DNA from 2 places in the Bradyrhizobium sp. A5 genome. Region 2 is predicted to be linked to the other one. Evidence: predicted binding sites of a transcription regulator. Region 2 holds the regulator's gene; the other holds the start of a gene.
The links. The regulator LexA, encoded in region 2, represses DNA repair genes until DNA is damaged. The targets are predictions, from matches to a motif close to TGTTCNNNNTGTGTTCNG.
Positions count from the first base shown of each region.

Region 1: a site for LexA is predicted at 1,895-1,912, ahead of uvrA (excinuclease ABC subunit UvrA). Genes of this name have one in related genera too.

Region 1 covers NZ_CP148990.1:3,401,441-3,405,860, reverse strand. Annotated here, with positions in the region: gene WHZ77_RS16285 (outer membrane protein) at 38-784, shown strand; gene WHZ77_RS16280 (outer membrane protein) at 940-1,698, shown strand; gene uvrA (excinuclease ABC subunit UvrA) at 2,009-4,420, shown strand, end outside.
Region 2 covers NZ_CP148990.1:3,291,991-3,296,410, reverse strand. Annotated here, with positions in the region: gene glp (gephyrin-like molybdotransferase Glp) at 54-1,265, shown strand; gene lexA (transcriptional repressor LexA) at 1,442-2,143, shown strand; gene WHZ77_RS15750 (hypothetical protein) at 2,189-2,536, shown strand; gene WHZ77_RS15745 (hypothetical protein) at 2,725-3,153, shown strand; gene WHZ77_RS15740 (GAF domain-containing protein) at 3,392-4,327, shown strand; gene WHZ77_RS15735 (ComEC/Rec2 family competence protein) at 4,337-4,420, opposite strand, start outside.

The DNA of each region.
Region 1 (4,420 bases), 110 kb from region 2:
GGAAGGCGACAAAGAGAAACGGAACTGGGGAATCGAAATGAAGAAGATTTTGTTGGCTTCGGCCAGCCTGTTCGCACTCAGCGCGTTGGCTCCCGCATCGGCGGCCGATCTGGCGGCCCGCCCTTACACCAAGGCGCCGGTCGCGATGGCCTCGATCTACAACTGGTCCGGCTTCTATATCGGCGCCAACGCCGGTGGTGCCTCGAGCCACAATTGCTGGGACGTCAACAATATCGCCGGCGTTGCGGGTCCGGACACGGCCGAGGGCTGTCACAATGCAACCGGCGCCGTCGTCGGTGGCCAGATCGGTTATCGCTGGCAGTCCACCAACTGGGTGTTCGGCCTTGAGGCCCAGGGCGACTGGGCCAACCTGAAGGGCTCGAATACCAGCCTGGCGCTCGCGCCGCTGGTCAACGAGACCAAGATTGATGCGATCGGCCTGTTCACCGGCCAGGTCGGCTATGCCTGGAACAACGTGCTCTGGTACGTGAAGGGTGGCGCCGCCGTCACGCACGCCAAGTACAACGGCAGTGTGATCGGCGTGGTCATCGACAGCGCAAGCGAGACGCGCTGGGGTGGTGCGGTCGGCACCGGCCTCGAATTCGGCTTCGCGCCGAACTGGTCCGTTGCGATCGAATACGACCATCTGTTCATGGGCAAGCGCAACAACTCGTTCACGATTCTCGGTTTCAACGACCGCATCGACAATATCAAGCAGGACATTGACATGGGCACCGTCCGCCTCAACTACACCTTTGGTGGCCCGGTGGTCGCCAAGTACTAAGCGAAGTACTGATCTTCGCCTCCAACGCCATCGCGCTACGAAAGGCCGGCCTTGCGCCGGCCTTTTTGTTTTCGCGCTGACGAGCATCCAACCGTCAAGGAATCGTGGGGCGCGAATCGCACCCGCGCATTGGCTTGGTGAGTTGGGGATCTGACATGAAGATTTGTGCGCTGGCCGCGGCCGGCTTGTTCGCACTCGGCGCGATCGCGCCGGCGGCGGCTGCCGATCTGCCGCTGTATTCCAAGGCGCCGGTAGCGCCTGTCCTCGCCTACGACTGGAGCGGCGTGTATGCCGGCATCAACGGTGGCGGCGGCTGGGCCCACGCCTGCTGGAACGTGACCAGCGCGCTCGGCCTCGCGGTTGATCCAGCCGTCGGCGAAGGCTGCCACAACGCAGGCGGCGGCACGATCGGTGGACAGGTCGGCTATCGCTGGCAGAAATCGCGCTGGGTGTTCGGCATCGAGGGCCAGGGCAACTGGGCCGACTTCAAGGGCAACAATGTCAGCGTGGCACTGGCCCCGCTGACCAACCAGACCAGGATTGACGCCTTCGGCCTCTTCACCGGCCAGATGGGCTACGCCGTCGACAGCCTGCTGCTCTACGGCAAGGCCGGCGCGGCCGTGGCGCACGACAAATACGACACCTTCTTCCCGGGCGTGCCTGCACTCGCGTTCAACAGCGTCAACCAGACCCGCTGGGGCTACACCATCGGCATCGGCGTGGAGTGGGGCTTTGCCGAGAACTGGTCTGTCGGCGGCGAGTACAATCATGTGTTCCTGGGCCATCACAGCGCCGACTTCGCCACACTCACTGGCGGATTTCTCGCGCGCACCGACCGGATTGGCCAGGACATCGACATGGGCCTGATCCGCATCAACTACCGCTGGGGCGGCCCGCTCGTCGCCAAATACTGACCCCCATTACGAAGCCCCAAGGACTCCTCCAGGTCCTGCTCAAGCGCGGATTCCTCCGTGTCCGCGTCCGAACGAGAACGAAGGGCCGGCCTCGCGCCGGCCCTTCGCCTGTTCCCTTGTGCTCCGCTCCTGCCAGTTGCCGCCAAGGCGCCAACAATCCGTTGACGATTCGCAAGTCCCACTGGAAATCCGTCCTCGTTCTTCCTACGTTCGCTGCCAACCCCATCGGCGCCGATCCCGGTTCCGGGCGAAGCGCGCCTTCAACATTGGCGCGATCGCGCGCTTTTGGGATTCCTTGAGGACCAGCGGGATGGATGAAGTGATCAAGGCGAAGCGCCAACAGCAGAACGCGGGCTCGAGCCTGCGCGCAATTACGATCCGTGGCGCGCGCGAGCACAACCTCAAGAACATCGACGTCGAGATTCCCCGCGACAAGCTGGTGGTGTTCACCGGCCTGTCAGGCTCCGGCAAATCCTCGCTCGCCTTCGACACTATCTATGCCGAGGGCCAGCGCCGCTACGTCGAGTCGCTGTCGGCCTATGCCCGCCAGTTCCTGGAGATGATGCAGAAGCCCGACGTCGATCAGATCGACGGCCTGTCGCCGGCGATCTCGATCGAGCAGAAGACGACGTCGAAGAATCCGCGCTCCACCGTCGGCACCGTCACCGAGATCTACGATTACATGCGTCTGCTCTGGGCGCGCGTCGGCGTGCCCTATTCGCCCGCCACCGGCCTGCCGATCGAGAGCCAGACCGTCTCGCAGATGGTCGACCGCGTGCTGGCGCTGCCCGAAGGCACCCGGCTCTATCTGCTCGCGCCGGTCGTGCGCGGCCGCAAGGGCGAGTACCGGAAAGAACTCGCCGAATGGCTCAAGAAGGGCTTTCAGCGCGTCAAGATCGACGGCAGCTTTCATGAGCTGGCGGAGGCGCCTGTTCTCGACAAGAAATTCCCGCATGACATCGACGTCGTGGTCGACCGCATCGTGGTGCGCGCCGACATCGGCCAGCGCCTCGCCGAGAGTTTCGAGACGGCGCTCAAGCTCGCCGAGGGCCTCGCCGTGATCGAATATGCCGATGCACCGGCGTCAGCGGGCGACGAGAAGAAATCGGACAAGAAGACCGCAAAAATCCACGACAAGAGCGGCCCCGAGCGCATCCTGTTCTCGGAGAAATTCGCCTGCCCCGTCTCGGGCTTCACGATCCCCGAGATCGAGCCGCGCCTGTTCTCGTTCAACAACCCCTATGGCGCCTGCCCGGCCTGCGGCGGCCTCGGCGTCGAGCAGCATGTCGACGAGGACCTCGTCATCCCCGACAAGGAGCTTGCCATCGGCAAGGGCGCGATTGCGCCCTGGGCCAAGTCGTCGTCGCCCTATTACGTGCAGACGCTGACGGCGCTCGGCAAGCACTACAAGTTCGCGCTGACCACCAAATGGAAGGATCTGCCGAAGAAGACCAAAGACGCGATCCTGCATGGCTCCGGCGAGGACGAGATCAAGTTCTCCTACGAGGACGGGGTGCGCTCCTACGACACCAAGAAGCCGTTCGAAGGCGTCATCACCAACATCAACCGCCGCTATCGCGAGACCGAGAGCGAATGGGCGCGCGAGGAACTCTCGAAATATTTCCACGACGTGCCCTGCGGCGCATGTAGCGGCTTCCGCCTGAAGCCCGAGGCGCTCTGCGTCAAGATCGGCGGCAAGCACATCGGCGAGATCTCGGAGCTCTCGGTCAAGGGCGCCGGCGCCTGGTTCGAGACCGTGCCGGAGGCGCTGAACACGCAGCAGAACGAGATCGCCGGACGAATCCTCAAGGAAATCCGCGAGCGCCTCACCTTCCTGCTCGACGTCGGCCTCAACTATCTCACGCTGTCCCGCTCCTCCGGCACGCTGTCCGGCGGCGAGAGTCAGCGTATCCGCCTGGCCTCGCAGATCGGCTCGGGCCTGACGGGCGTGCTCTACGTGCTGGACGAGCCCTCGATCGGCCTGCACCAGCGCGACAACGCGCGCCTGCTCGACACCCTGAAGCGGCTGCGCGACCTCGGCAACACCGTGATCGTGGTCGAGCATGACGAGGACGCCATCCTGCTCGCCGACTACGTGCTCGACATCGGCCCCGGCGCCGGCATGCATGGCGGCCACATCATCGCCGAGGGCACGCCGGCCGAGATCATGCGCAACCCGAAATCGCTGACGGGCAAGTACTTGACCGGCGAGCTCGAGGTCGAGGTGCCCGAGCGGCGCCCGCCCAACCATCGCCGCACCATCAAGGTGGTGAACGCGCGCGGCAACAACCTCAAGAACGTCACGGCCGAGATTCCGCTCGGCCTGTTCACCGCGGTCACCGGCGTCTCCGGCGGCGGCAAGTCGACGCTGCTGATCGACACACTCTACAAGGCCATCGCCCGCAAGCTGAACAACGCCAGCGAGGGTGCCGCGCCCCACGACCGAATCGAGGGCCTCGAGCACATCGACAAGATCATCGACATCGACCAGTCGCCGATCGGCCGGACGCCGCGCTCCAACCCCGCGACCTATACCGGCGCCTTCACGCCGATCCGCGAATGGTTCGCCGGCCTCCCGGAGTCGAAAGCGCGCGGCTACGAGCCCGGCCGTTTCTCCTTCAACGTCAAGGGCGGCCGCTGCGAGGCCTGCCAGGGCGACGGCGTCATCAAGATCGAGATGCACTTCCTGCCCGACGTCTACGTCACCTGCGACGTCTGCAAG
Region 2 (4,420 bases):
CAGCTAGAACTCTCGCCGCCGATTTGCAGAACGTGCTCGCAGGAGTCTTACCCGTGGCCTTGATGCCGGTTTCCGATGCGCTTGCCTCCGTGCTGGCGGGTGCAGAGCCTCTGGCCGAGGAAGCGGTCGCCCTCGACCAGGCCTTTCACCGCGTGCTCGGGCGCGATGTCGCGGCGCGGCGGACGCAGCCGCCGCAGGCGATGTCGGCGATGGACGGCTATGCGGTGCGCGCGGCCGACGCGGCGAAGATCGATTCCCAACTGACCGTGATCGGCGAGGTCGCGGCGGGCCGGCCGTTTGCGGGAACGGTCAGCGCCGGCGAAGCGGTGCGGATCTTCACCGGGGGCGTCGTTCCTGATGGTGCCGACGCCATCGTGATCCAGGAGGATACGGTTGCCGAGGGCAAGCGCGTCACGATCAAGGAAGCCGCCGTGACCGGGCGTCATATCCGTCCCGCCGGCGTCGACTTCTCGGAAGGAGACGTGCTGTTGCGCAAGGGGGCCCGCCTCACCGAGCGCGACCTCGCGCTCGCCGCCGGCATGAATCACCCGCATTTGCCCGTCCGCCGCCGTCCGAAGGTCGCCATCCTCGCCACCGGCGACGAGCTGGTGATGCCGGGCAGCGCGCCGGGTCCCGGCCAGATCGTCTATTCCAACGGCTACGCCCTGCACGCGCTCGCCCGCAGCGAAGGCGCCGACACCATCGACCTCGGTATTGCCGCCGACACACTTGCAGCGACCACAGCCGGCATCCGGCGTGCCCGCGAGAGTGGCGCCGATATCTTGATCACGACCGGCGGCGCCTCGGTCGGCGACCATGATCTGGTCCAGCAGGCGCTGCGGGACGAAGGCGTCTCGATGGCGTTCTGGAAGATCGCGATGCGACCGGGCAAGCCGATGATGAACGGCCGGCTCGGGGCGATGCGCGTGATCGGCCTGCCCGGCAATCCCGTGTCATCCTACGTGTGCGGCTTCCTGTTCATGGTACCGCTGATTCGTGCGCTGTCGGGCCGCTCGGTGATTCATCACCGCCGCGAGCGCGCGGTGCTCGGCCGCGACGTCCGCGCCAATGACCAGCGCGAGGATTATCTGCGCGCACGCCTCGAGCTGCGTGATGACGGCACGCTCGCTGCCATTCCCGTCAATCACCAGGATTCCTCGCTGCTTTCGAATCTCGCTGCAGCACAGGCACTTCTCGTGCGCGCGCCGTTCGCGCCGATGGCCGAATCCGGCACGCCCTGCGAGGTGCTGCGACTGCCCGTCTGACCGCCTCGTTCGCATGCGTTCTGCGAACTCTGCAGCGTTCACGGTAAATTAAGCAGTTGCGGAACATGTATCGAACATATAGTGTCCGTTCATGATTTGTTTCGAGCATGTAGCGGCTTACTGCTGAATTCAGCGTCTCGGAATCGGACGACATCAACCGGGGGATTTTGGTCGAGATGTTAACGCGCAAACAATACGAGCTTCTGCGATTCATCAGCGAACGGTTGAAGGAAAGCGGCGTGCCGCCCTCCTTCGACGAGATGAAGGACGCGCTCGATCTGCGCTCGAAATCGGGCATCCATCGTCTGATCACCGCGCTCGAGGAGCGCGGCTTCATCCGCCGGCTGCCGAACCGCGCCCGCGCCATCGAGGTGATCAAGCTGCCGGAGCTTCAGGCCGCCGCCGGCAGCCGCCGCGGCTTCACGCCGAGCGTCATCGAGGGCAATCTCGGCAAGGTGCGCACCACCTCCAGCCCGCCCGCCGACGAGGGCGAACGTCCCGTCGCGGTGCCGGTCATGGGCCGGATCGCAGCCGGTACGCCGATCGAGGCGTTGCAGACCCGCAGCCACACCATCAGCGTACCGCCTGACATGCTCGGCTCGGGCGAACATTACGCGCTGGAAGTGCGCGGCGATTCCATGGTCGACGCCGGCATCCTCGACGGCGACATGGCGCTGATCCAGCGCAACGAGAGCGCCGACACCGGCGATATCGTCGTGGCATTGATCGACGACGAGGAAGCGACGCTCAAGCGCTTCCGCCGGCGTGGCGCCTCGATCGCTCTCGAGCCCGCCAATGCGGCCTATGAAGTGCGCATCCTGCCGCCCAACAGGGTGAAGATCCAGGGCAAGCTGATCGGGCTCTATCGCAAGTACTGAGCAAATGCTGAACCTGTCGCCCGACCGCCGATTTGCGAGCGCGCGTTGACGATTGGAGCGGACGATTGTCCGCTCCCGCTGGATAGTCTTTCTGGTTTCGCGCAGATTATCCGGCCCTTCTTCCGGCGCTACATCCTCGACACGCCGCACAAAGCAGCGCTGCTTTGCGGCCTCAGGGCCCGAGGGGACGTCATGCGCAAGATCATCTCAAGTATAGTCGCGGCGGCGCTGATCGCAGCATCAGCGTCGCAGGCCTTTGCCGCACAGGCACGGCGCCCGATCCGCAAGGAGACAGTGGCCAGCCAGCAAATCCGCAGTGCCCACAACGCGACCGAGCAGTCCTCGCAACCGGGCTGGCAATATTCCGGCTGGTCGGCGCCTGCTGGCCGCTGACACGCGCGGCCTTTATGCACGGAAGCAGGCTTTGGTCCGGTGCATCCGAAAAAGATAATGTGATCGCAGATTGCGGCGGCGAGCCGCAGATTTGCCTACAACCGGGCAGACGCTTGGTGCTTCCACTCTGATAGAGGCCTCCGCCTCAGAAGAGGCGCGGGCTGCTATCTCGCATGAGGAGCACCCCGATGTGTGACTACAGCCTGCATGCCGTCGCATCGCGTCCCGCGGAAGTCGGCGAGACGATCGTCTCGACAACCTTTCGCGGCACCTCGACGCGAGGCTTTGCCTCCGCAGCAGATCCGGCCGTTGCGGTCTGCCTGTTGCCGGGAACGGAGCTCGCCTTCGCCGACAATGTCCGCTACGACAATCGCTGGATCTGGACGCGCAGCGTCAACTCCCGCGTCGGCAAGTTCGGCAAGATCGATCCGCACATTCCCGACCGTCATCATGATGCGATCGAATTCCCCGACGGCAAATACGTGCTGGTGACGCAGCTCGTCGAAGGCCAGCACGCGACCGTGCTGCAACTGCCGGTGACCCAGCCACTTGGCGAAAATAAGCCGCAGTCCAACGCCGACGGCCGACCGACGGTCACCCGCCTACCGATCGGCTGACGCAGCCATCCCCGGCCTTCCAGTCGGGACACAGGATTGAAATCGCCATCGCCGGCCGAGGCCGGCGACACGGATTGGCTTGCGTCTCCAAAACCCGAAGCGGCGAAGCCAGCCCACCATTCCTCCCCGCCGCACGAAGTTTGCGCGGTCCTGCCTGAATTTTGAACGTCCGTTTCCGCAAACAAATGGCCGATGCTGTCCCGGCTGGTGTCTTGGTTCGAGGCGGCGGGCACGTTCGATGAAGACCTTCATTCGCGTCGTTGAACTCTGGGTGCCCGACCGGACGCGGATGCGGTTGGAATTCGGCGGCGGCCTCTACAGCCAAGGGTTATCCGCGTTCAAGGCCGCCAGCGAAGATCTGCGTTTCGGGTATGACGAGGGCCTTCCCGGCAAGGCCTGGGCCTGCGGCCATCCCGTGATCCTCACCAAATTCGCCAACTCCTACTTCAAGCGGACCGATCAGGCCCTCGCAGCCGGCCTCACCTGCGGCGTGGCCGTGCCGGTGTTCGCCGGCGAATTCCTGCAAGCCGTCATGGTGCTCTTCTGCGGTGACGACGAGGCACATGTCGGCGCGATCGAGCTCTGGCACAACGACGCTCAAATCTCCCACGAGATGGCGCTGGTCGACGGCTATTACGGCGCGGCGGAGATGTTCGAGTTCAACTCCCGCCACACCAAGTTTCCGCGCGGCTTCGGCCTGCCCGGCCGCACCTGGAAAGCCGGCCTGCCGCTGATCATCAAGGATTTGCACGACGCCAAGAGCTTCCTGCGCTGGGAGGACGCTGCCAAGGTCGGGATCAATCTCGGTGTCGGCGTGCCCTACCGGACCGGCGCCGATCAGACATGGGTCCTGACCTTCCTCTCGGCGCAGGCAACGCCGATCGCGCGACGCTTCGAGATCTGGGTCCCGAACGAGGCCCGCTCGGCGCTGGTGTTTCGCGCCGGCGATTGCAGTGCGCAGAACGACCTCGCCGCGCTTTATGCGGATAAATCCATCGCCAGGAGCGACGGCAGCATCGGCGGCGCCTGGGCTACCGGCATGCCCGCGCTCAACGACGCGCATGACGGCTCGATCGCGGCAGCTCAGGCCCGCACAGCTGGGCTGAGCCAGATGGTGGCCCTGCCGGTGATCGGGAACGCCCGGCTCGAAGCCGTGCTCGCCTGGTACCTGTAAGCCGCCCGCTCAGTCCTCGGCCTGCAAGTCCGCCTCGGACGGCGTCGCGTCCCGGTTGCGGGGAGCGGCCACCTGCGGCGCGAGGCTCGCGCC